Regions from separate parts of the Brevibacillus sp. MER 51 genome, predicted to be linked through region 1. Evidence: predicted binding sites of a transcription regulator. Region 1 holds the regulator's gene; each other region holds the start of a gene.
The links. The regulator LexA, encoded in region 1, represses DNA repair genes until DNA is damaged. The targets are predictions, from matches to a motif close to CGAACATATGTTCG.
Positions count from the first base shown of each region.

Region 2: a site for LexA is predicted at 1,286-1,299, ahead of M3630_RS12825 (DNA polymerase IV). Genes of this name have one in related genera too.
Region 3: a site for LexA is predicted at 1,013-1,026, ahead of M3630_RS02080 (YolD-like family protein). Genes of this name have one in related genera too.

Region 1 covers NZ_JAMAUS010000001.1:763,046-765,322, reverse strand. Annotated here, with positions in the region: gene M3630_RS02905 (DUF4269 domain-containing protein) at 1-329, opposite strand, end outside; gene M3630_RS02900 (DUF456 domain-containing protein) at 438-923, shown strand; gene lexA (transcriptional repressor LexA) at 974-1,597, opposite strand; gene yneA (cell division suppressor protein YneA) at 1,760-2,095, shown strand; gene M3630_RS02885 (DUF896 domain-containing protein) at 2,172-2,277, shown strand, end outside.
Region 2 covers NZ_JAMAUS010000005.1:148,368-150,644, forward strand. Annotated here, with positions in the region: gene M3630_RS12825 (DNA polymerase IV) at 1-1,229, opposite strand, end outside; gene M3630_RS12830 (AraC family transcriptional regulator) at 1,402-2,271, opposite strand.
Region 3 covers NZ_JAMAUS010000001.1:554,572-556,848, forward strand. Annotated here, with positions in the region: gene M3630_RS02070 (GNAT family N-acetyltransferase) at 1-49, opposite strand, end outside; gene M3630_RS02075 (hypothetical protein) at 228-461, shown strand; gene M3630_RS02080 (YolD-like family protein) at 678-929, opposite strand; gene M3630_RS02085 (bile acid:sodium symporter family protein) at 1,137-2,111, opposite strand.

The DNA of each region.
Region 1 (2,277 bases):
TGAGCAAACAATTCAAACCAAAAGTCAGCTGTGAAAAAAGAGATAACGCACGTGGGGATACTTTTTATATCTAGTTGAGTCACTTCAAATCCAGGCAAACAGCCAAACGCTTTACGAACAACCTGCTCAAACTGATGCAAATCATGACTCTCGCAAATAATATCCAGATCACTTCCTACAACGTCAATGTTCAATGGGATGGTTCCGGCAAGCACTGGACGGTAATCGGATAGTACTTCCATGAGGTGCGTCTGTTGAATTGCTTCCAACGCCGCTTTTTGGCGTATTGTTCCTCTGCCCAGGTAAGAGAGATCATGCCAATTTCTCATGAGACAACCTCCATGTCTACTTTCTTTTAAAATAGTTTAGACAAAAGTGAATAAGTACGCAACGAAATCGGTAATCACTCGTATACCTAAATGAAGGGAGTGTAGTGGATGGAAATATTTTTGTGGGTCGTAGTTGTGTTGTTGTTCTTGCTTAGCATCGCAGGAATTTTCTTACCCGTTTTACCTGATACGATCTTGCTGTGGGCGGGCTTTTTACTCTATCACTTTTTTATTGCAGATCCGGGAGCGGGATTGCCGGCATCCTTTTGGTGGGGAATGGTCGTTCTAAGCATTCTACTTTACGGTGCTGACTTGCTGACGAACATGTACTTCGTGAAAAAGTATGGGGGGTCAAAGTGGTCGTCCATTGCCGCTGCGGTCGGAATTATCCTCGGGATTTTCGTGTTTCCACCGTTTGGTATGCTGATCTTGCCGTTTGTATTCGTCGTTCTCGTAGAGTTAATGGTGCAGAAGCAATCGATGGAGCGAGCAGTGAAAGCAGGGGTAGGTTCACTGATCGGATTTTTGGGTAGTGCGGTCGTAAAAGTCATCTTGCAAGTTACGATGATCATCTGGTTTTTTATCGCCAGATAACATATAGAAAACGAAAAGGACAGCCGAGGCTGTCCTTTTTTACGTGGAAACTAGTGAATGAGGCGATAGACACCGATGACTTTACCGAGAATGGTGACATGCTCCAGAATGATCGGTTCCATTGTGGCATTCTCCGGTTGGAGTCGGAAGTGGTTCTTTTCTTTGAAAAATCTTTTGACGGTCGCTTCGTCTTCTTCTGTCATGGCTACGACAATGTCACCATTGTTCGCTACGTGTTGTTGGCGAACAATGACGTAATCTCCGTCGAGAATTCCGGCATCAATCATACTGTTCCCGGAGACACGCAGCATGTAGACCTTGTCTGAAGTCACGATATTGTCTGGAAGCGGGAAGTATTCTTCCACATCCTCAATGGCTGTAATCGGTTGTCCAGCAGTTACTTTTCCGATTACGGGCACACGGACGACAGAGTCTTCGAAATTGTCTTGAAAACGATCTTCATCTGATAGCAATTCGATGGCGCGAGGTTTGGTAGGGTCTCGACGGATGAGGCCTTTTTTCTCTAAACGTGCCAAATGACCATGTACCGTTGAGCTGGAAGCGAGTCCGACAGCCTCTCCAATTTCACGTACAGAAGGCGGATATCCTTTATCACGAACTTCCTTTCGTATGAACTCGATGATGGCTTGTTGTCTACTCGATAATTTTGACATAGAAAGACACCCCTGATTTCTCGAACATATTTTCCTATATTATACCATGGGAGCTTGCGTTCGACAAACATAAGTTCGATTCATTGTTGACATGAACGTATGTTCTCATTTATTATGAGTTTACAAGAGGACAGAACGTATGTTTGTAAGGGGGCCATTATCATGAATTCATCGACTGTACGTAATCGTTTCGAGAAAAAAGAAGAACGTCGTGTTCGTTTTGGTATCACGAGAGGTCAAGCTCTCTTGTTTCTTATTACATTTATTCTCTTTTTTTACTTGTTGACCGAACTAGTGTTTGCTTCTTCGCCAATGGAGGAGCCACAAGGCATTGAGGTAACCGTACAATCCGGAGATAGCCTATGGTCGTTAGCCGTTCGCTACTCAGATCAGCATACAGATGTTCGTGACTATATCATAGAAATCAAGGAAGCGAACGGTTTGGATAGCAACAGGATTTACCCGGGTCAGACTCTGATCATGCCTGATATGCCGTAAGTGTTCGGCTGTCTTGCGGGATCATTCGAATGTGGTATAATGAAGCGGCACTACTACAGAGTGGGAGGAACCAGCAGTGGTATCTGACGCAGAAATTAAACGCATTAATGAATTGGTCAAAAAATCTCGCGAAGAAGGTTTGACTGAAGAAGAAAAGCTCGAACAAAAAGCATTGCGCCAAA
Region 2 (2,277 bases), on a different contig from region 1:
CCTCCGATCTTACGTGCGCGCTCTTTCGCCTGTCCTGCTTCCAATACAGAGGTGGCGCGCAGGATGGCGTCCTGACCGTATCGGGTCCGGATATCATCCATGGCTTGTGCCAACGAACGCCGCTTGTGATTGTCCGTGAACAGATTGAGTTGCACCACGTTGTCAGGGACAAGCTGCCCCAGATTGACCCCGATACTGCGGACGGGCGTTTCCTGCCAGTGGCGGTCAAACAGAAAGCAGGCCGCTTCGTACAAAGTCATGGCATCATTCGTCTGCTCCGTGAGCTTCATCTGCCGTCCAAAGCCCGTTCCAGCAGCCAAATCAGCTCCACGACAGCCCACAGACAGAACGGAGCCCATCAGCTCCTTTTTCCGCGCCCGACGGCACACTTCTTCGCACAGCTCTAAAAGCACCACTTTGATTTCCGCTGCTGTATGGTAATCCCGCGGCAACGTCATGTGATGACCGATCCCTTTTTGTGAATCATAGGAATCCAAAGCCACAGGTGAATCGTCGATTCCGTGAGCCGTGCGCCACAGCACTTCCCCGTTTACTCCCCAATGCCGGGTGAGGATGGCTGGCCTCATATCTGCAAGCTGTCCGATCTGATAGACGCCCATTCGATGAAAATGACGCTTCATGCGTGAGCCTACGCCGAACAGCTTTTCAATCGGAAGCTTCCAGAGCGTATCCGCTAACGTTTCCCGCTTGAGCCAAAAAACGCCTTCTTCCCGTTTCTTGGCGAAATTGTCGCAGGCCATCTTGGCCAATACCTTGTTCTCCCCGATGCCTACCCGACAGTTGATTCCTGTCTCCATCCAGACGCGCTGCCGAATCTGTGCAGCCATCTGCATCGGATCACCAAACAGGTGGACGCTGCCTGTCACGTCGAGAAACTGCTCGTCGATCGAGTACGGCTCCACCTTGTCGGTAAATGCCTCGAATATGCGAGTGATTTGCATGGAGATGCGAATGTACATCTCCATGCGCGGACGAACAACGACGAGCTGGCGACACTTTTGCTGCGCCTGCCACAGCGCTTCGGCCGCGACCACTCCGTATGACTTGGCAATCGGACACGCTGCCAGCACGACTCCACTGCGCCGCTCCGGATCACCCGCGACGACAATCGGTTTGTTTCGCAGCTCTGGATTGGCCCCTTTCTCGATACTGGCATAAAAGCTCTGCATGTCGATCAAAAACACGATCCGCTTGTTCGCATTGGACATACGATCATCCCCTAAATAAGAACTTATGTTCTCTAGTTGCTTTGTTCTTATTATAGCAAACAAACGTTCGCTTTTATGCCTGTCTCGCGCAAAAAAAAGCTAGTAATTATTTCCTCCCGGATAAGCACACGTTGGTAGGTGTTCCGCAAGCGAAAGCGAATCCAATAAAGGGTTACTTTTTCACGACAGGAATCCAAATTTCGCTTCGGAAGGTTGGGGATGAAGTATCTTTATTTTCGTTCCACAAAATCTCCGGACCCTCAGCCTGTTCATAACCGGAGGATAAAAACCATTCCGAATAAATGCGGGCCCAGACATCTTGCAGCGTATCGGGAAAAGGACCCACTGCTTCGAAGACCGCCCAGGTGGAAGCAGCAACTTCAAGTACTGCCAGGTTGTCTGGATAAGCTTTTGTAGTGGCTACGCCGATATAATGATCAAGCTCGCCATATTCCAGTCGACCTTCTGAAAAGTTCGTGGACGCACTGATCAGTCCTAGTGGTTCGATATCGGATAGCGACTTCAGCTGCTGGATCGTCTCCCTATCTAATGAAGCCCACATAGCCGCAATCTCTGGATTGACTCCACGATAAATCAGCGGGACTCTTTTTTTCAGACCCACAATACGAAATGCCTCTTTTTCTTCCATGCGGTAGTTCATGGCACTGCCTCCTTTTATGGATAGATGAAAGGTCATTCGTGGATAAGCCTTCAAGGGTTGGCCGATATGTCTGGCTTCTGTCGGAGTGACTCCATGCACATTCTGAAAAGCTCTGGCAAAGGAATCAGCCGATCCGTATCCGTATTTGATCGCAATGTCAATGACCCGCTCGTTGCTGTCCGCAAGCTCAAAAGCTGCAAGCGTAATGCGTCGACGCCGGATGTACTCGGATAGCGGAACACCAGCGAGAAAAGAAAACATTCTTTTGAAGTGATACTCGGAGCAGCAAGCTACCCGGGCGATTTCTTTATAGTCAATCTCGCTGGTCAAATTGTCTTCGATGTAGTCCAGAGCCTCATTCAGCTTTACAAGCAAATCCATGGTAAT
Region 3 (2,277 bases), 210 kb from region 1:
TCGTGTAGGATAACCCATTCACAGAAAGTAGTTGTTGGCTGATTATCATCATTTTCTCCTATTGGTAAAATTTTGGTCTTTCATCTTATCACAGGTAGGGGTCTTTGTGAATCTTCTCTATTTCTAAGGATAAAGAAAAAATCACATTGTGTTTACATAATATTTATTATGTCCATTTATACGACATACTGAGGATATGCTACAATAAGGAAAAGGAGCGTGCTCGCATGAATTTTTCCAAGTCATTTTATTATACGGTCGACCATTCCAAGGTAGAGGAATATAAGAAGATGCTCGATCTCATGAAAATCCCCTACATCGTGGAAGCACCGATTGTCTTGCTGAATCAAGGAGCGAATGAATACTCCTTCGTTTTTCCTAACATGTCAGGTCGCCTTTATGGAATGGTGAGCAAGTTATTTCAAGCGGATGGAAAGCCTTATTTGAAGAATGAAACATAGGCAAAAAAAAGGACCCAATGATTGGGTCAAAAGTAGGAAGTGGAGAGAATGCATGATATGTTATATATTCTAACATCAAAAATTCGAATGTCAACCAAACTTTCGAATTTTCTGTGTTTTCGTGTTAGGTTTTGTGACGCATTCTCTTCTTTGTGCAAAGAAAGGAAAGAAGCCTTACGATGAGTCGATTTTCATGTAAGGTTTCTATACGTTCCCTTATGCATGTACATTGATAATTTTTTCCATCTCAATCCACTGACTACCCGTTTGGTTTGCTAATTGAACACGTCTCGCCTTCGGGTCTACCCATTTGACCACACCCCACATGCTACAGGTATTCCCCCGCTCCCCCTCAAAGGACACACACCAGCTCACATTCAAGGGGTAATTCTCTCTTGCAGAATCTCGCAGCATGTACATAAATGCCTCTCTTTCTTCGTTCGTTACTTCAAGATTGCCGTTAGCCACACCTTTCCACCCGCCTACCTACGAACATTTGTAATCCAGATACCCATCCTGTGTGGGAAATTGTATTTACATTATAAAGAATACGAACATAAGTTCGCAACCTTTTTTTCAATATTGTCCTGCCAAGTCGCACAAATTGCTTTATTTAGGAAGAATCTGTAAGAAAAAAGCCGTTTTCCCATTGGTCTTGGAAAACGGCTCTTGCTTTTAGCTTGATAGTTCCTGTGGTTGATGCTGCGGTCTTTTCTCGACCAGCTCCAAAAACTTTCCGAAGGTAGAAGCGAGTATTTGCTGAAAAAGCATACCGAGAACAACAGGAAGAGCAACTGGTGCCGGAAAGTACGTGATTGCCATAACTGCCCCTGCACTAATGTTTCGCATTCCACTGTTGAAGGTTAACGTGACAATCACATCACGATCCCATCCGAATAGCCTTGCGATCCCCCATCCCATTACATAACCCGAAATGGCTACTACGAGTACGAGGACCGCCATTCCTACCAGTTTAGCATCCATCATATGAAAGTAAGATGAGACCATCGAGCTGTTGATGGCGACGACAACACCCATACCCATCTTGGAAAATGGCGCTAATTTTGGTGCCAGCGTTTTTTTGACGTTCCCTTTTGACAAATGATTGAGCAGCATTCCTACAAGAGATGGCAACACGATCATATAAAATAAACCCTTCATCAGCTCTGCCAAATCCATCTCGACGGTAGCCCCCAAAAACAAGGACATCCCCAACGGAACAATCAGTGGGGAGAGCATCGTATCCAACAAAATAATGGATAGCGTCAGTGCGATATTCCCGAAATAAATCGATGACCACAAAAAGCTCGTGATCCCTGTGGGAATTAAGGCAGCCAACAAGAAGCCCGTGATGACATGGATATCATCTGGATAAAACAATCGCGCCATCGACCAAGCAACAAGCGGCATTAGTGCATGGAGAATCACCAAGTTGACGATTAAGGGAAGCGGTCTGGTCAGTACTTTTGCAAATTCTTTAAATCCTGAACCGAGACTGCCCGCAAATGTCATGAAGGCAAACACCCAAGGGGACAAAAAAGCAAACGGTTGCAAATGTGTCCCGGCTAAAACGCCAATAGCAACACTGCTCGGCGTTAGTATGGGCATGATTTTCTCAAGCGATCGATTCAGTTTGGCTAACCCGTTCATTTGATACACCTCAAGTCTCGTCCTTTGATGCTAGTGATGTGAGGTATGTTATCATGAACAGATTATTGTTACAAGACCAAAGTTCATTATTAGATTACTTACGCATCATTTATTCGAATTTCACCTTGCATACTTTCGTACATGGGAGTAAAGGCTATGACGGAAA